Regions from separate parts of the Paenibacillus sp. P4_E11 genome, predicted to be linked through region 4. Evidence: riboswitches for the same ligand, from Rfam matches in the RefSeq annotation. Region 4 holds a riboswitch; each other region holds the start of a gene.
What was found. Region 4 has a riboswitch for cyclic di-AMP ahead of AC1DWB_RS21935 (hypothetical protein). Riboswitches for the same ligand answer to the same signal wherever they lie in the genome.

Region 1 (4,666 bases), on a different contig from region 4:
ACACCATATCCGTCATAGCAGCTGTCACATTCCTTTATCCATAAAATCATCATACGCACGCTTAAACTCGGCCTGGGTGATGCGGAACATAGCGCAGCGCTTCAGGAACTGCTTTCCGTTGCAGCAGCCGATACCCAGACGGTCGCCGATGGCAAGCCGTCTCCGGGCGGCGTCCGGATGGACGAGTAGCCCCGCAGCCATGAGATCCGCTTGTGTGATCTGCGCCTCCGGCTCCTGATCGGCCGCGCTTCCCTCATAGTCTGTCCTAACTTGAGCAAGTGCTTGACGGATCGCTTCATCCGTTGCATTCTCTACCCCGATGTCGCCCTTCTTGGTCGCCTCCTGCTGCGTTAGAAACGCATGCTTGCAGCCAGGTACTTTCGCCGAAATAATCCTGCGGATACGCTCACCTGCATGATCAGGATCCGTGAACACAATCACACCACGACGTTCCTGCGCCAGAGCAATTTTGCGAAGTACCGTCGCGTCGATGGCCGATCCGCCTGTCTCGATCGTTTCAGCCTGCACGGCTCGCTGGATCGCAATCGTATCGTCACGACCCTCAACAACAATGATTTCTTTGATCACCTTGGCCCGTCCCTTTCCGACAGCAACAAAAAGAAGAGGGGCGGTTGTCCTCTTCTTCTCCTGCATGAGCTTCTATTGTACACTATACCCGAACTCGAAGGGAATGATCAATCCCAGAGCAGAGCTGACGCATTTTTCGCGGGGTCAGCTCTGGCTCAGGGAGATGTCTATCAACTCGAAGCCGGTTTATCCTTGCCGATAACGTAAACCTTGTAACCGCGTTTCACACCAAATCGTTTGGCATAATCCGGGTTGTCGAAGAATACATCGATAATGTTTCCCTTGATGCCGCTACCGGTGTCTTCCGCACGTCGCAAGCCGATACCCTCGATGTAGACCCACCATCCAATTGGAATCACTTTGGGATCTACCGCAATCGTACGGCCTTCGGTCACACGCGTCCCGGAGAAGGTTAATCCGTATTGGGGATGCTCGCTGGTTTTGCCTGTAGAACTAGCATCAATGGTATACGCAGTCAGCGATACGTTGTTCAAGATCTGCTTATACCCGAACGTCACGCCTGACTTCGTCACTTCTTCGATATTAGGCGTGGATGCAGACAACACAACTACGGGGTTTTTGGTGCCCAGTGCTACGACTTTATTGACACTTTCCGCAGATACTTTCATATCGACTACATTCTCAGCCACAAGGACGCCATCCTCGAACGTTTTTTCGATCTTCTTGGCAAGAACGCCATCTTGGCCTTCTGTAACGGTTTGCTCCTTGCCTTTCAGCAAGTTCGGATCGTTTTGTTTCACGGTGTCAAATGGTATGGCTTCCGTCTGATCCTCTAATACTTTATTCACTCTGACCACTTGAATGACATCATTCCCGCTAATGCCCGTATCCTGCGCAGGAGACACTTTATCCAGTTCTCCTACGGATACATCCAAGTCCTGCAATACTGCAGCAACCGTTCTTCCTGTCGTGTACTTTAATTCCGTCTTCCCATCAGCCATCAATTGCACCGGTAGAGCATGATCGACCACGACTTTATCCCCGTTCTTCAACTTCGCCTCTAAAGGCAGGGATAATCGGTCATATTCTCCAACCGGAATGGCCAGTTCATCCAGTAGGCGTTGCAGGACCCATTGCTTCGTACTCACAACGGTTTCTTGTCCATTCACTACTACGGATACGCTCTTGGTAGCCGTACCGTACAACAACACCGTGAACATGAAAGTCATAGCGATTGAAAACAAAGCGATACCTGAAATCAAACGCAAGTTTTCACGCTTCCATCGCAATGCGAAGGTCATGCTGGATGATCGTTTTACATGGGGTTCTCCTTGGTGAATACCTCCCACTTCTTCGGTCCTCCTTAAGCCCCGCCGTCGAGTGTTACGCATGATCGGATTTGACGCGACTATAGTTTATTGTTAGTGCCGTCTCTCCTCCACTTGTTTGATTTTGGGCAACCGCCCCCCTCCAATGTGTATGAGGGTCGTGGTCCCAATATCCCTTAGTGAAGAAAAGAATTTTCTTTAGCGCTTTAACGCTTTGCCGGAATATGGCATTAAAAAAGCCGCAGAAGAGGGACTCTTCTCGGCTGTACGAACCATGCTACATCAAAAACAAGCATAGGCCCCCGACAAAGTGCCTCTCTCTTCACGCTTACGAGGTTAGCTGACGGATTCGGACGCGAGAGTCGCCCTATTCGCTACTGTAAGAGTTGTAGTCTCACTAGCGAAATTCACCCCAATGTAACCCTGTTTGGTTCCCCCGTTTTTCATTTCTGAAAACTCAGCGATTGGAAATTGATAGCAATATGAAGTTAAGTTATTATGAAGGTTAGTTTACGATGTTCCTCCAAAGCTGTAAAGCGAGCGGAGTATGTAAAAACAGACAAATCCACGAGTTTTGTGTGATTAATCACACTTTTTTGCCAATATTGCTCTCTCAAACTCCCCCACACGCTTGTTTACGTAAAAGTTGGGTAACATCGGCACAAAAATAGGTAAAAATGTGCTTGCAATCTTTGAAAATGTTAGGATAAAAGTATCAGATGAACCGGAGGTTTGCTATGTTACCGATTTTGCAAGTGGAAAAACTATATGGTGGTTACTTCAGCAATAAGCCAATTTTACATGATCTCTCTTTTACAGTAAATCCTGGAGAAATGATCGGCTTGATCGGTTTAAACGGGGCTGGCAAAAGTACGACGATCAAACATCTGCTCGGGCTGTTACAACCCCAACAGGGAGAAATCCGAATCGGCGGGCAACAGCCATTAAGAAACGAACACCAATTCCGTTCCAAGCTCGCCTACGTTCCGGAATCCCCGGAGCTGTATGCGGAGCTAACGATTCGCGAACATCTGAAGTTAACGGCTATGGTATACGGGCTCGAAGAATCGCAATTCGAACAGCGAATCGACACGCTTAGCACTCAGTTCCAAATGGGCGACAAATTACACAGCTTTCCGCAACAATTGTCGAAAGGCATGAAGCAGAAGGTGATGATCATGTGCGCCTTTCTTGTCGAGCCGCCCCTGTATATTATTGATGAACCGTTCCTGGGACTCGATCCGCTCAGCATGCGGTCGTTACTCGAACTCATGGTTACACGCAAGCAGGAAGGAGCCAGCTTGCTGATCAGCTCGCATATATTGTCGACAATTGAGCGATATTGTGACCGCTACATCGTCCTTCACAAAGGGCGCGCCATTGCCACCGGTACGTTGACCGAGCTGAAGGAGCAGGCTGGTACCAGTCGGGAGGCCACGCTTGAGGACACCTTCTTCTCGCTGATCGGGGAGGGCAGCCAATGAGTGTACCTGAAGAGCTTTGGCGACAAAGGTCCAAGCGGCACTTCGTTGTCGTCACCCGATATACCCGAGATATGGGCCGCAGCGGCTTTTTCATGTTCCTGCTGTTCGCGCTTATTGCACTGGCTTATTTCTACAACACTTCGTTGTCCAAGCTGTCAGAGGACTTTCCCTACACGCTCTTACTGACTGCCGTGCTGCTGCCGCTCCTTGCCATCAGTCCGGTCCGCACCTTGCTCCGCGAAGCAGACAGCGTCTTCTTGCTTCCGTTGGAATCCAGGATGGGTGCTTACTTCCGGGCCGCGTTCCGGTACAGCTTTATCGGACAAGCTATTCTGATCGTGGTCGTGGTGACGACGCTAAGCCCACTGTACTACCATGGGTTCGGTAAGGATGCCACTCCGTTATGGGTATTGCTATTTCTGACGGTCGCTTTGAAATTCGCCAGTTTACTGAGCACATGGAAAGAAGCTAGCCTGTCCAGACGCGGGCAGCGGATCGCTTCGGCCGGGTTCAAGTGGGTCGGCAATGCCGCTGTACTGGTTGTATTCTTCTTGAACGGCTTCCTGTTCGCCGCTTTGTTATTCTTACTGCTATTCACCTTTGCCAGTATCGTCTACCGTCAATTGCCGGCGTATCGAGTCCATTGGACCGAGCTGCTCACCAGAGAAAAGATACACCAAGCTTATTTTCACTTGTTCTTCAGCTGGTTCACCGATGTCGAGGAGCTTCAGAGCCAGGTGAAGCGCCGAAAGTGGTTGTCGTTCTCCATTGCGGGTGTTCGATTCCGGCAGATGAGCTCGTATGTGTACTTGTATGCGGTAACGCTGCTTCGCTCCGAATTGACCGGTATCATTATTCGCCTGCTTGTGATTGCCGCTATCCTCATCGCCACAAGCACAGACCCTTGGATGGCATCCGGCCTGTATGTGTTCTTCTGCCTCGTCATCAACGTGCAGCTCTCGGCGCTCCGCGAGTTCCACACATACGCCGTCATGCCCGCGCTGTACCCGCTGCCGGCGGAAGCACGTCTGCATGCGCAAGCCGCCGTCGCCTTTCGCGCGCAGCTCGCCGTCATCGCGCTGCTGACAGCGGCGCTCGCCGTGAGCCCGGCGCTGGCGCCGTGGATGGCGCTGCTGCCGCCAGCTGTGCTCGGCGTCGCCGCGGTCGTGCGCCGGCGCATGCGCAAGCCGCGCGCGTAGCGCTCCGGCGCGGACGAGCCGGCGCTCCGCCGCAAGCCCCAACACGACGGCAAGCAAAACGGCTGCTCCAGTCTGCCTAAGGCAGATGGAACAGCCGTTTTGCGTT
Region 2 (4,666 bases), on a different contig from region 4:
TGGATGGCACTATTCCGATCCGCAATGGAGCAATTGATCTGAATACTGGTGCGCTTCAACTGAAGACTGGGTTGACTCAGCTTCAATCGGCAACAGCGCAGCTATCGGGGGGCTTGACCCAACTCGGCGCGGCGAATGATCAGCTCGTTCAAGGCGCCGCTCAGAGTGAAGCCGGCGCCGCTCAGCTTCACACTAATCTGGCAGGCTCCGAGCAATCGGCGGCCAAGATCAAGGAAGGTGCGGGCAGCTTGTCCGCCGGCCTGACCAAATGGGCGGAAGCCCATCCCGATCTGGCCAAGGACGATGCGCTGCAGCAGCTTATTACGGCCAGCAACCAGGTCGCAGCTGGCACGGATGCTCTAGCTGCCGGCAGCAAGCAGCTGACGGACGGCTCAGCGAAGCTGGCGGATGGAAGCAAGCAGCTGTCGCAAGGCATAAGCACATTCGGTCAGAAGCTGGGTGAAGCCGAGGTCGGCAGTGGTGCTCTAGTACAAGGCGTTCAGGCAGTGGCCAAAGGCGGTTCTGATCTTCAAAGCGGTCTCGCCCAGTTGTCTGGCGGCGTGTCGCAGCTAGCAGATGGAACGAAGCAATTGAAGGATGGAACCGATCAACTATCCAGCGGTTCGACGCAAGTGGTCACTGGATCGGGTGAGCTGTCCGGCAAGCTGAAGGAAGCCTCTTCCCAGACTTCCGATATTAAGACGACGGACGCGACTTATAATAAGTTCGCTAATCCAGTTCAAGTAGAAGAAGATAAGCTTTCCCCTGTGCCGAATTATGGTACTGGCTTCGCACCTTATTTCGTATCGTTGGGATTGTTCGTCGGTTCCTTGTTATTAACGATCGTATTGCCGCTGCGGGAAACTGCTGTTCAGCCGAAATCTGGACTCAGCTGGTTCCTTGGCAAGTGGGGCATGATGTTGTCCGTTGGTGTAATCCAGGCCGTTATTGTGGATCTGGTACTCTTGTTCGGACTGGGCATTGAGGTTCAGAGCATCCCGTACTTCATGTTGTTCAGCGTACTTGTAAGTTGGACCTTCATGGCTATTGTACAGTTTCTCGTTACAGCATTCGGTGACCCCGGCAGATTTATTGCGATTGTCATCTTGATTCTGCAGCTTACTACATCGGCTGGGACATTCCCACTGGAGCTTATCCCGGCACCGTTGCAAGCGTTAAGTAGCTGGCTGCCTATGACTTATACTGTATCAGGGTATAAAGCGGTCATATCCAGTGGTGATTATGGTTATCTGGGACACAATGTACTTGTTCTTGGAGCATTCGCAGTAGGAGCGAGCTTATTAACGCTCATGTACTTTATCATCCAATTCCGTAAGAAACATGCATCCCAGTCTGACAACCAGCCTATTGCATCATCTGTGTAAACTTAGAAACAGCCTTTTCCTTTACCGGAAGAGGCTGATCTTCGTTCAAGTTGACATGTTATTGGAACGAAAGTACAATCACTACGTATATTACTATTCCGAATACGAGAGAAGAGGATGAGAAGCATGAAATTGACTAACAAAATTGGAGTCATCGTCGACAGCTTTGGCATCGGAGTCAGAGAAGGGTTGAAGAAGGCCAAGGATGTTGGCGCAGAAGGTGTTCAAATCTATGCCGTCAGCGGAGAGATGGATCCCGCCAATCTGTCGCCTGCTCAACGAAAAGAACTGAAAGCTTACATAGATTCGCTCGGTTTGGAAATATCTGCACTATGCGGTGATCTTGGTGGACACGGTTTCCAGGATATCGCCGCTAATCCAGCCAAAGTCGAGAAGTCCAAACGCATTCTCGATCTCGCGCAAGATCTGGGTACGAACATTGTGACGACACACATTGGGATTGTGCCTTCGGATAAGAATGGGGCTGTCTTCGCTGCCATGCAGCAATCATGTGAAGAATTGAGCCAATATGCGAGCAGCATGGGCGGTTTTTTCGCGATTGAGACCGGACCTGAGACAGCTGAGCATCTGAAAGGTTTCCTCGACACGTTGAGCAGCAGAGGCGTATCGGTCAACTTCGACCCAGCCAATATGGTCATGGTGACAGGGGACGATCCGGTACAAGGTGTATACACATTGAAGGATTATATCGTGCACACGCACGTGAAGGATGGCGTTCGCTACAAGGAAGTCGATCCACGCGAAATCTATGGCGCATTAGGCTATGAGCCGATGGATCACGGCAAAATTGCTGAGATGGTGCGTTCCGGCGAAATCTTCCGCGAAGTGCCGTTGGGTGAAGGGAAAGTGGACTTCAAAGCTTATTTCCAAGCGTTGACGGACATCGGATATAAAGGATATTTGACGATCGAACGTGAAGTTGGCGACCAACCGGAGATCGATATTAGGAAAGCTGTTGACTTCATTAAGACGTATCGGTAGCATTCAAATGTTCCACAATCCGGTTTTGTTGCCAGACTTTGCGGCATGAATTCGTGTATATAACCATGCTACAATGAACGGGCACCAAACAACAAAGGCCGAAGCTAGTAGAAGCACGGGGGAACCAACTTTGGGGTGAAGCCACTATGTGGCCGGGTGATTACTCTTTGACCCGAATCCGTCAGCTAACCTCGCAGGCCGAAAAGGAGAGTGGAGTTTTTGAAGAAGTTGAACAAGCAGCTATTGGCAGGGGTATTGGCATTGGGTGTTATCGGCGGCACAGCAGGAGCTGGAGCAGCATCCGCAGCAACCTTGACTAATGGGACGACACCTACAGGGAATCAAGTTCAATGTTATTATAGCTTACAGAAAGTAGATCTTAACGATTTCCTGAATGGTAAATTCGACTTGTCGAAGCAATTGGAGCAGCTGTTTCCAGGGATGAACATCAAGTTCCCGGAATTACCAACAACTGTAACACCTGCACCAACGCCGACTCCGGTGACACCAACACCGACGCCAGCACCAGTTAAACCTACACCAACACCAGTAAAACCAACGCCTACACCAACACCAGTAAAGCCAACACCGACGCCAAGCACACCGTCGACAGGAACGGAAAGTTCTTTTGCGAATCAAGTCGTGTCGCTTGTTAATCAGGAGCGTGCCAAAGCTGGGCTTAAACCTCTTACAAGTGATGCCGCTTTGACGAATATGGCTATGGATAAAGCGAAGGATATGTATAACAAGAACTATTTCGATCACACTTCGCCTACATTCGGATCTCCATTCGACATGATGAAAACTTATAACATTTCATTCCGTTATGCGGGTGAGAACATTGCCAAGGGCCAACGTACGCCTCAGGAAGTTATGACTGCCTGGATGAACAGTGCGGGACACCGTCAGAACATCCTTAACGGGAACTTCACTAAGATTGGCGTTGCCTTCTACAACGGCGAATGGGTTCAAGAATTCACAGGTTAATAAGAAGTAATGTAAACTGAACCGTTGACGATTTCTAGTCAACGGTTTTTTTTACAGAATCAGAAAGTATAAACATCGAGAGGTTGCATCCTGATTCGGCATAAAAAGTTACCGCTAAAGACGAACCCGCTTCACCGAATTGCTCCGATAGGAGCTTTTTTTATTGTGCATCAGCATCTTCTGTTTTATCCCGAACACATGCTTAGCGGCTGGCGCTGTTGCTCTGCATATAGGAGAAGTAGGAAAACGTCATATGCCGATCCAGCGCAAAGTTGGCCGCTCCCAGTGCACCACCGACTTCTTTGAACTGCCCGGTATGGACGACAGTCGAAGCCGATAATTGACCAATTGCACGCTGCCTGATTACCCTAACGGCCGTTTGTACAAAGGTCGGGCTGTCCTTGGGTATCGGTCCGCCTAGAATAATCGCTTCCGGGTTCAACAGGTTGACCAGATTGGCCATCGTTATGCCCAAATAGGTTGCAGCACTATTAACTACTTGGATGGATAACTCATCTCCCTGCTCGGCAGCAAGACAAATCTCTTCGGCCTTCAGCATCTGTAGATCGAAGTCCGGCTTCAGATGGAGTGAGGAGCTGGCACCCATACGGAGCAGCTTCCGTGCCTCCAGTTCCATAGCGGTTGATGAGGAGAGCATTTGCAGACAGCCGGTGTTACCGCAAGGGCATAAAGGTCCGTCTACCAAAGCGGTGGTATGGCCGATTTCGCCTGCGCCGCCGATCGCACCATGTATCAGCTCACGGTTTACATAAATTCCGGCTCCGATGCCTGAATCTACACCGATGTAAATCATGTGACGATAGTTTTTGCCCGCCCCATAACGGCATTCCGAAAGTCCGCGAGCCCGGCTTCGGTTGAGTACAACGGTGGGCCAGCCGATAGCCTGTTCCAACATGGCCCCCAATTCGACCTGCTGCCAGCCTAGCACGGCTGAGCTTCGAAGCAGGCCATTGTAGGTATCGACAAGCCCAGGTATACCGATGCCCAACACCGGTATTGGACTTTTGCCTAAAGTTTTAATAAAGTTAGGGATTTCATTGGCGAGAGTCTGTACAGCAGCCTCCGGTGTAAGGGGACTGAAAGGCAGTCGCTTACTAGCCACCGTATTGCCGAGCAGATCGAAAGCGCCTAATATCCATGTCTGATGGCTAAGATCGGCACCTAATATGATATGGGAATGAGGGACGAGCTCCAGATTAGTAGCCGGACGGCCCCCTGTGGATTCACGGAGTACAGTTTCATGAACAACGCCTAGTTCAATCAGCTCGTTA
Region 3 (4,666 bases), on a different contig from region 4:
CGCAATGCCACGGCAATCCGACCTGAGACCATTCCAATACCGAATATGAGTACAAGTAGCAGCAACACATGTTGAATAACGATACCCGTTTCCTGCTCCACTTACAATCCTCCGCAATCCAGCAATCTAAAGTACGATCTAACTATTACCTGTTGACCAGTTCCTGCTCGAAATGTTCGATCTGCTTATTCGTCCCAATGATGACCATAACGTCCTTCTCAGCCAGGACGTCGTCAGCACTGGGAGCGATAACTACACCGCTCTTCTTGTTGATCGCCACTACGCTGCACCCGTGTCTCGCCCGTGGATCCAAGTCTTTCAAGGAGCGGCCATCCATACACTTGGGTACAGACAGCTCGGCAATCGAATATTCCTTCGACAGCTCGATATAATCGAGCAGGTTAGGCGAAGTAAGCTGGTGGGCAACTCGAATGCCCATCTCCCGTTCCGGGAAGATGACGCGGTCTACACCGATACGCTCCAACACTTTCCCGTGCAGCTCGGACAGTGCTTTCGCTACGACCATCTTCACGCCCAGGTCTTTCAGCAGCAGAGTAGTTAAGATACTCGATTGAATATCGTCGCCGATCGCCACAATTACACAATCGAAATTACGGATGCCAATCGCCTTGAGCGTCTCCTCGTCCGTGCAGTCAGCAGCGATGACATGCGTCAGCTTGTCGGCCATATCGTCTACGACTTCTTCATCCTTGTCGATCCCCATGACTTCCAGTCCTTGCTGGATAAGCTCAGCGCCCAGAGCGGAGCCGAATCTTCCAAGACCGATAATGGCAAATTGCTTCATTTTCATGATGGTTCTATTATCCCCTAACCGATTATGATTTTTCCTTCCGGATGTCTATATAGTTCCTTTTCTGCCTTAGGTCCCAATGCATAAGCCAGTGTCAGAGGTCCTAACCTGCCTGCGAACATCGTGAGCATGATGACAATTTTACCGAATGTGGTCAGATCAGACGTCAATCCCATCGTCAACCCTACCGTACCGAACGCCGATGTAACTTCGAACAAGATCATAAGGAAGCTGTGATCCTCGGTCGTGGACAGTATCATCGAGACGAGTACGACCAGGAATAGAGCGATAATCGTAAGCGTGATCGCTTTATAAATCCGATCCTTGGCCAGACGGTTATGGAACAGCACAATGTCTTCCTTACCGCGAATCATGGCAATCACAGCACCAATCAGGGTTGTAAAGGTCGTCGTCTTGATCCCTCCACCAGTCGAACCTGGAGAGGCCCCGATAAACATCAGAATAATGATGAAGAACTGGGTGGCCTGCCGCATAGCACCGATATCAACCGTATTTGCACCAGCCGTACGTGGAGTGACCGATTGGAACAAGGCTCCCCATATTTTCCCCATCCAGTTCAAAGGCCCAAGTGTCATCGGATTCGAATACTCGAAGACGTAGACGACCACGGTTCCAAGAACTATTAACACGGAAGTGGCGCTCAATACAACCTTGGAATGAAGCGACAGCTTACGCATTTTCCGATAATCGATCAAGTCTGACAAAACAATGAAGCCAATCCCACCTAGAATAATGAGCAATATCGTCACGAGGTTCACGACCGGATCGTCCACATACATCGTCAGGCTGCGGAAGCCTCCGAACAGGTCGAAGCCCGCATTGTTAAACATCGCAACAGCATGAAACGCCCCGAAGTAGGCCGCCTTACCGATGCTCATATCAAATGACCAACGAATCGTATAAATAAGAGCCGCAGTCAGCTCAATTGAGACGGAGTATATAATAACTTTGCGGATCAGACGCACGATGCCTTCCATGCTTCCCTGGTTCATAGCCTCTTGCAAGATGAGCCGTTCCTTCAAGGATATCCGCTTCCGCAGCACTATCGCGAACAGCGTAGACATTGTCATGAAGCCAAGTCCCCCAACTTGAATGAGGAGCATAATGACAACTTGGCCGAATACGCTAAAATAAGTTCCCGTGTCTGCAACAACAAGCCCTGTAACACATGTAGCCGAAGTTGAGGTGAATAAGGCATCGATGAAATCAAGCCCCAGGCCGCTCTTGGAGGAGATGGGTAGCGACAATAACACACCACCCAACAGTATGATAAATCCGAAACCGAGCGCCAATATTTGCGGAGGAGTCAGTTGGTAAAACTTCTTGGCCACACTCAAACCATGTCACCTCATCGTTAATTTAACGTTATTATGGGTCTTCGAATGCGAACGTTCCATTATGTGGGCAACAGAAAAAAGGCACTGGAATCCCAACGCCCTTAAAGGTCTGGTTCCCTGTCATAGCCTACGAAGTTAGCTGACGGATTCGGATGGCAGGCCACCCTATTCACCTTCCGTTTCACTTACACGGCTGGCAAAATTCACCCCTACTTAATGGTTCCCCCGTTTTCGCTTGGAAATTCGGCTTTTTGTTCAATTGATTCGTATTATAAGCCTGTTGGATTCGTTTGTACAAAGTCATTTTTAGCTGAAATACGGCTTAGAAAGCGTTAACACTGACAAATTGGCGCAGCTAGGCCCTAGTTTTCATGGGTTAGCCTGAACTATTGAGCGGTTACTTCGATTTTAGCCAGAACTGATCTACCCGCCTAAAGAAGTTGGTTTTCATCCCCATCTATGATAACTTGAAAAATATCCCTACGAGTAGCAAAAAGAGAAAGGTGAATGCCCATGCGTCCCTACCTGTTGCGTTTCAGATGGTTCACGTTAGCTGTGATTGGCATCCTATTATTTGTATTGTCGAACTGGGGGGCTTCCAGCAGCGATCGCGATGGCTCCAGATTATCCGCCGAAGCAGACAAAGTAATAAGCAAGCAAGCGGTGATTGAAGCCGCCGAGTCTTGGGTCAAGCAGCAAAAGGGGATGACAGGTTCGCTCAGCCATAATCCCGTATCCTTTCAGTCTGATCCATTGGTTAGCGGGTATTTACTCAAAAATAAGCTCGTTACGGATTACGCGCATCGATACATACAGACTTATCCGGTGGAATATTGGCAAGTGGAGTTGAAGAATAGCTTCGGAACGGCCTACTTACTGGACTTGGACATGGTTCAGGGGAACGTGCTGGGATGGCGTGTGAATCATAAAGAACCGGCACCTTCCAAGGAAGAAGGACAGCGCATCGCCGAAACGTACTTAGCGAATACGCAAAAGCTGGGGAAGCCGTATTCGGTCGTCGGCCCGGATTCCAAACATCCGAATCGGTTCAAATTCTCGTATCCGGAAGAGAAAATCGGAGAAGCCCATCTCGTGGTCGAGGTTGAAGTACGAGGAACCGAAGTGACCGCCTACCATGCGGCCTTTCAAGTTCCTTCCTCGTATGCGGCATGGCTGGATGAGCAGGATAGTGCATCTGGCAATATGTCACGGTGGAGCCTGATATTGACTGGAATCATGGCGCTAGCCGCCATTTTCTATGCCATTCGATACCGCAAGAAGACGGCCTTCGGCCAAGGGCTGCTGCTCGTATTCGCTTTCGTGGCCTTATACTTGTTCAACAACTGGAATCAGCTGCCTGCCCTCCAAGCTATGGGCTATTCGGAAAGCGAAGATCCATTCATGGGCCACGCCACGGCTATCCTGCTTATCATCGTTTCCAGCCTATTCGCGCTTGCCCTAGGGATTGCCACCTATCTGTCCTTAGCCGCGGGAGGTACATTGTGGCGAATACAAGGAACGTCCAAATGGCCGAAGTGGAGCGATTCCTCCTTCGGCCGTGAGACCCTCCAGGCTATGGGGAGGGGGTATGGACTGGGTATATTCATGCTAGGCTTACAAGGGGTAATGCTCTGGATCGCGCAGGCTGGCTTCGGCATGTGGTCGGTCAATGATCCGTCCAGCTCCTACTACAACTTCCTGCACGTGGGATGGTTCCCGCTCATGGCCTGGACAGCAGCCATATCCGAGGAAGCGATCTATCGGCTGTTCGGGATCGCCTTCTTCCAGCGCTTGATTCGCAGCACATTCATCGCTGTGTTAGCCCCTAGCCTTATATGGGCATTTGGCCACACACAATATCCGATTTACCCGGTGTATACCCGGCTCATTGAAGTCACGCTGCTAGGGCTGTTGTTCGGCTACGCACTCTTGAAGTACGGCTTCCTGACGGCCTTATTCACCCACGCCATCATCGACAGCACATTGATGGGGCTGCCATTGATCGGCTGGGAAAACGCAGGTTATTCGATAGCCGGCGTATTCTACATCGCATTTCCGGCTCTAGCCGCTATTGTGATCTGGCTTCTGCATGGTCGTCTATTCAAGAGATCGGGTCGTGCTCCGGGCCTGACTCTTCGCCCTGAAGAGCCTTCATGATCTCGCTAGCCAACTTCTCGCCGATCCCGAGCGGGCGGAAGTCTTCGATCGCCGCTTCACGGATCTTCTTGAGCGAGCCGAAATGCTTGAGCAGCGCTTTCCTGCGCTTCTCACCGATTCCGGGTATCGCATCCAGCTGGGAAGCGACCATAGACTTGTTGCGCGTCTGTCGATGAAAGGTGATGGCGAATCGATGGACCTCGTCCTGGATGCGCTGCAGCAAGTAAAACTCCTGGCTGTCGCGGGGAAGCGGTACAACTTCAGCAGGGTCGCCTGACATAAGCTGGGCGGTCTTATGCTTGGCATCCTTCACGAGACCACATACCGGAATGTAGAGCCC
Region 4 (4,666 bases):
TGTCGTTTCATCACGTCCGTGGGTTTCCAACAAGCCGATCACCACATCGATTCCTTTACCCAGAAGCGAATTACCCTCACGTAACATCGCGTACGTTTTACCGACTCCCGGCGCGGCTCCGATCAACACCTTCAACCGTCCGCGAATGATCTTCTCGATCTTCTGCTCCACTTCGGCCGTGGACAGTCTACGGAATAACCCAGTTTCCTTGGGTTGAACGGTCTTTGCTGGAATGATCTGTTCGCCTTCTCTTGCGGCACGATCTGCCATTAGGAAGATGTCGATGTTACGAGTTTTGTTCAACATTTTACTGACGATCGAACCTTGCCACAGCTCCTGCCAACGGGATTGTCTCGAATGTCCCAGGACGATGCGCGTAACATGACGTTCCAAGGCGTATCGCACCAGCACCGAAGGCAGCTTGCGTCTGGATGGGAGCGGCAGCTCCTCGAACTGGGCATGAACTTTCTCCACCAGCTTCAGCATGGACCGCTTGAATGCAGCCGATTCTTTGGAAAGTTCACGCTGCGGATGGACGAACGTGACGGCTAACAAATCCGCATTCAATCTTCTCGCGACTTGCTGCCCGCGCCGAATGTAAAGCGAACCGTTCCAATGATACTGTACGGACACCAGGATGCGTTCTGTCGCCCCGGATGGACCGACCAGTCCCATCTCCTCACGGTGCTTCTCCAGTGTCCCGTTCACATCTTCCGCGACTAGACGCAGTGCCAGCTCACGCAACACAGCTAGATTACCTCTCTTGAATAAAGCAGCGTTGTGGCTGCCCGATAAGTGTCCTTCCTCCATGCGCTTCAATAAAGTTTCGGGTGAGACGTCGATGAGACGTACTTCATCCGCCAATTCCAGCGTATCCGCCGGGACCGTGTGCTCCGCTTCGACCCCAGTCCAATCGCGGGCGAGGGAGTGAATCCCCTCTAGCTCATATACATTAATAGTCGTGATGACGCTAATCCCATGGCTGAGCAGATACTGAATATCCTCCAGCCGAGTGGCGAACCGCGCACCTTCACGGTTGCAATGCGCCAGATTATCGACGAGCACAGCTTCCGGATTCCGCTCCAGTAAGCCCTTCAGATTCAAATCCTTGCGTTCGATGCTCCCATCCATCCAGTGAATGCTCGGAACCCGTTCCAGATCAGCCAGCTGTTCCACCGTTTCCGGACGCCTCAAAGTCGACACCGCGCAGATGACCACGTCGATGCCTTCCTTCTTCAATTGCTGGCCCTCCCGGAGCATGTGATACGTCTTGCCGGACCCGCTGACGGCGCCGATAATAATTTTCAACCGTCCCTGGTGCAGCTTGGAGATAGTGTGAAGAATTTCTTCCGGCGATTTCCGCTTGAAAGTATCCATGAAGGATCAGTCACTTCCTATTGAATTGGAAATAATATGAATCTTACCTTGTGAAGAAGCTAAAGTAAAATAGCATGGCGATCCCTGCAACAGCTATTTCCGTGAATATGGCTAATGAAAACGGCATCATTGAATCCAAGCTTCAATTATTGGGGTCCCAGCTAGCGCTTGCTATGTATTTCATGAAAACTGAGTAAATCGCAGATATAGAGAGTATTGTAGAGGGATTTGGATGTTTGTTGCCGATTTACCATGTATGAAAGTCTGGAATGGCTATATTCAAAAGTCGGTCGTTCTTTACAGCTGTCTCCGTCAAGCGTATGATTCATCTCATGATTCATGCAAAGTTTTCATTTGCAAACGCTGAGTTTCTTGCCTAGCGCAGGAAAACGGGGGAACCAAACAGCGATGCGAGGTCGGTGTGAGAGCCGATTGAGCATAGCTAGGGGTGAATCCCGGGACAGGAGACCATGGAATCCTGAACCGGGTAGGGCGACTCTCACCGTCCGAATCCGTCAGCTAACCTCGTAAGCGTCAGGAGAGAGGATGATGAAGCTTGTGATCGGTTAACACGACCACAGGGCTTACGCCTCTGTGGTCTTTTGCTATGCCTATTGTTGAAAGATGAAGCATGCTTGTTGCAAGAACAAGCATGATCGCTGAGTCCTTGAATGGAAAAGGAACGGGGGAACCAACGGGAAACCACGCAGCCGTATGATGGTGTGCAAGTTTCCATGGGGTGAATCCTGGGTGTGGATCTACACACTCGGGTAGGGCGACTCTCACGCCCGAATCCGTCAGCTAACCTCGTAAGCGTATCGAGAGAGGCAACGATTGTCGTGGATATAGGCACGGTGTGTTTGACTGTGTCTGTAGGAAGCCGCGGGAAGAGTGCATCTCTTCATGCAGGCTTCTTTTTTGTTGCTCTCTTCGCTCGAATTATTAGGAGGAGAATGGATGATGGAGTCGTGTACAGAGCGAATATTGGTGTCCGCCCCGAACAAAACCGGAGAAGCGTTCATCCGTGAACTGATTCGCAGGGGTATTCCATTTGCAGCGCTGGTGAATAACCGAACGGAAATGGATCGATTGAAAGAGATTGGGGTAAGAGACTGGATCGTACTGGATACAGTGGATCAGACAACATGGATGATCCCGGAGTATGGGATAGGGAAAGTGTTTTTATTCGAAACAAGCCAGACGTTGTGCTGCCGCTACATCCAGATATGCCGGACTTGGACGGTGAAGCCGATCTACGTTATCACTCACTCCAATGCACCGCGCTTGATCTACAAAGGGCTGGGAGCCGCTTACGTCATTCATACGCATAGTTATGAGGTCAATTTTCTAATGGATTAACAATGACTACGAGGATGGGGGTTGTTCGCATGATGGACTTCTACATGATAGTGCTGCTTGCAGGTTGCTTTGTGCTATTCGCTGCATTTGTGTATGGCTGTGGACGAGTGGTGGAACAGTCGGGAGGCGAGCGGGAATGATCGTTATCGGCCTATTTACGGTAATGGTGTTCGTGTACTTGACTTACGCTTTGATCAATCCGGAAAAATTTTAGAGGAATCGTCAGCAAGTAGGGGCAGGTTCCTGGGAGGAGTTTCGTTGCAATGGGTATCGTACAAATCTGTATTGTAATTGTGTTGCTGGTGCTGCTTGTTAAGCCGCTAGGCACTTATTTGTATCATGTATTCTCTAATGAAGCTAATCGCATGGATAGATGGTTTACCTGGGTGGAGAAGCCGATCTATAAGCTGATTGGCTTGCGGGAACGCAAAGGAATGACTTGGAAAACGTACGCAATCAGCTTTATAGGAACGAATATCGTGCTTGTAGCGATCAGTTACTTGATTCTCCGGCTGCAAAATCATCTGCCCATGAATCCTAACTCGATAGACGCGATGGAACAAACATTGACGTTCAACACGGTAATCAGCTTCATCACGAACACGAACCTTCAGCACTATAGCGGTGAAACGGGTTTGTCGTATTTCTCGCAAATGGCTGTCATTACGATGATGATGTTCACATCAGCGGCGACTGGCTTGTGCGTAGCCATTGCCTTCGTAAGAGGGATTACGAGCAAAGGAACGACGATTGGCAACTTTTTCGAAGATTTCGTGAAGGCGCATGTACGGGTGTTCCTCCCGATGGCGTTTGTCGTCACCTTACTGTTAGTCGCCCTGCAGGTGCCGCAGACGTTGAAGCCAACATTGACGGCCACTACAATCGAGGGCGTGGAGCAGCAAATTGCTATCGGGCCTGTAGCCTCACTTGAGTCGATTAAGCATCTTGGGACGAACGGGGGCGGATTTTTCGGTGTCAACTCATCTCATCCGTTCGAGAACCCGAATCCGATAACGAACGTCATTGAGATTCTATCTATGTGGTGCATGGCCGCAGCGCTGCCATATACGTTCGGTTTGTTCGCTAAGAACCGCAAGATGGGCTGGGTTATTTTCTCGGCGATGATGATTCTATTCATTGGGTTCTTGTCTCTCGTATACGTCTCGGAATCGGCTGGTAACCCAGTAATGAACCGACTGGGTATTGACGCTTCGCAAGGCAGTATGGAAGGCAAGGAAGTGCGTTTCGGCATCGCCCAATCCGCCCTCTTCACCACGGTTACTACGGCGGCGACTACTGGCTCAGTCAACAACATGCATGATACGCTCACACCACTTGGGGGGATAACTCCGCTTGCTCTTATGATGCTGAACTGTGTGTTCGGCGGTAAGGGCGTAGGACTCGTCAACATGCTCATGTACGCCATCCTCGCTGTGTTCCTTGCAGGATTGATGGTAGGACGTACGCCAGAGTTTCTCGGCCGCAAGATCGAAGCGCGGGAGATGAAGCTGATCGCCATCGCCATTCTCGCACATCCGTTCATTATATTGGCATCTACAGCGCTTGCGTTGGTTACGGATGTCGGGCAGGCGGGTATTACGAATCCTTCGTTCCATGGCATATCCCAAGTGTTATATGAGTACACGTCGTCGGCCGCGAATAACGGATCAGGCTTCGAGGGCTTGGCAGACAATACACCCTTCTGGAACATCTCGACGGGTCTTGTGATGCTGTTCGGCCGCTACATCTCGATGATCGCCATGCTGGCTTTGTGCGGCTCCATGCTGCGCAAGCAGTGGGTTCCCGAGACGATCGGGACGTTCCGTACCGACAACCGCTTATTCGTAGGCATCCTGGTCGGAACCGTCCTGATTATCGGAGCGTTGACGTTCTTGCCTGGTATAGTGCTGGGGCCGATTGCCGAGCATCT

Region 1: another riboswitch for cyclic di-AMP. It lies ahead of AC1DWB_RS14035 (G5 domain-containing protein); the one in region 4 lies ahead of AC1DWB_RS21935 (hypothetical protein).
Region 2: another riboswitch for cyclic di-AMP. It lies ahead of AC1DWB_RS10240 (CAP domain-containing protein); the one in region 4 lies ahead of AC1DWB_RS21935 (hypothetical protein).
Region 3: another riboswitch for cyclic di-AMP. It lies ahead of AC1DWB_RS09510 (TrkH family potassium uptake protein); the one in region 4 lies ahead of AC1DWB_RS21935 (hypothetical protein).

The regions. Positions count from the first base shown of each region.
Region 1 covers NZ_JBFUIX010000031.1:12,759-17,424, reverse strand. The annotation lists gene rsmA (16S rRNA (adenine(1518)-N(6)/adenine(1519)-N(6))-dimethyltransferase RsmA) at 1-16, opposite strand, end outside; gene rnmV (ribonuclease M5) at 25-588, opposite strand; gene AC1DWB_RS14035 (G5 domain-containing protein) at 759-1,898, opposite strand; cyclic di-AMP (ydaO/yuaA leader) riboswitch at 2,187-2,350, opposite strand; gene AC1DWB_RS14030 (ABC transporter ATP-binding protein) at 2,615-3,361, shown strand; gene AC1DWB_RS14025 (ABC transporter permease) at 3,358-4,560, shown strand; gene AC1DWB_RS14020 (TatD family hydrolase) at 4,637-4,666, opposite strand, start outside.
Region 2 covers NZ_JBFUIX010000019.1:61,164-65,829, forward strand. The annotation lists gene AC1DWB_RS10230 (YhgE/Pip family protein) at 1-1,385, shown strand, start outside; gene AC1DWB_RS10235 (sugar phosphate isomerase/epimerase family protein) at 1,512-2,387, shown strand; cyclic di-AMP (ydaO/yuaA leader) riboswitch at 2,474-2,602, shown strand; gene AC1DWB_RS10240 (CAP domain-containing protein) at 2,598-3,374, shown strand; gene AC1DWB_RS10245 (ROK family transcriptional regulator) at 3,577-4,666, opposite strand, start outside.
Region 3 covers NZ_JBFUIX010000017.1:52,536-57,201, reverse strand. The annotation lists gene AC1DWB_RS09520 (cation:proton antiporter) at 1-101, opposite strand, end outside; gene AC1DWB_RS09515 (potassium channel family protein) at 146-811, opposite strand; gene AC1DWB_RS09510 (TrkH family potassium uptake protein) at 829-2,169, opposite strand; cyclic di-AMP (ydaO/yuaA leader) riboswitch at 2,280-2,428, opposite strand; gene AC1DWB_RS09505 (CPBP family intramembrane glutamic endopeptidase) at 2,683-4,326, shown strand; gene uvrC (excinuclease ABC subunit UvrC) at 4,271-4,666, opposite strand, start outside.
Region 4 covers NZ_JBFUIX010000064.1:14,104-18,769, forward strand. The annotation lists gene AC1DWB_RS21930 (histidine kinase) at 1-1,377, opposite strand, end outside; cyclic di-AMP (ydaO/yuaA leader) riboswitch at 1,729-1,927, shown strand; cyclic di-AMP (ydaO/yuaA leader) riboswitch at 2,025-2,209, shown strand; gene AC1DWB_RS21935 (hypothetical protein) at 2,335-2,736, shown strand; gene AC1DWB_RS21940 (potassium-transporting ATPase subunit F) at 2,873-2,950, shown strand; gene kdpA (potassium-transporting ATPase subunit KdpA) at 3,000-4,666, shown strand, end outside.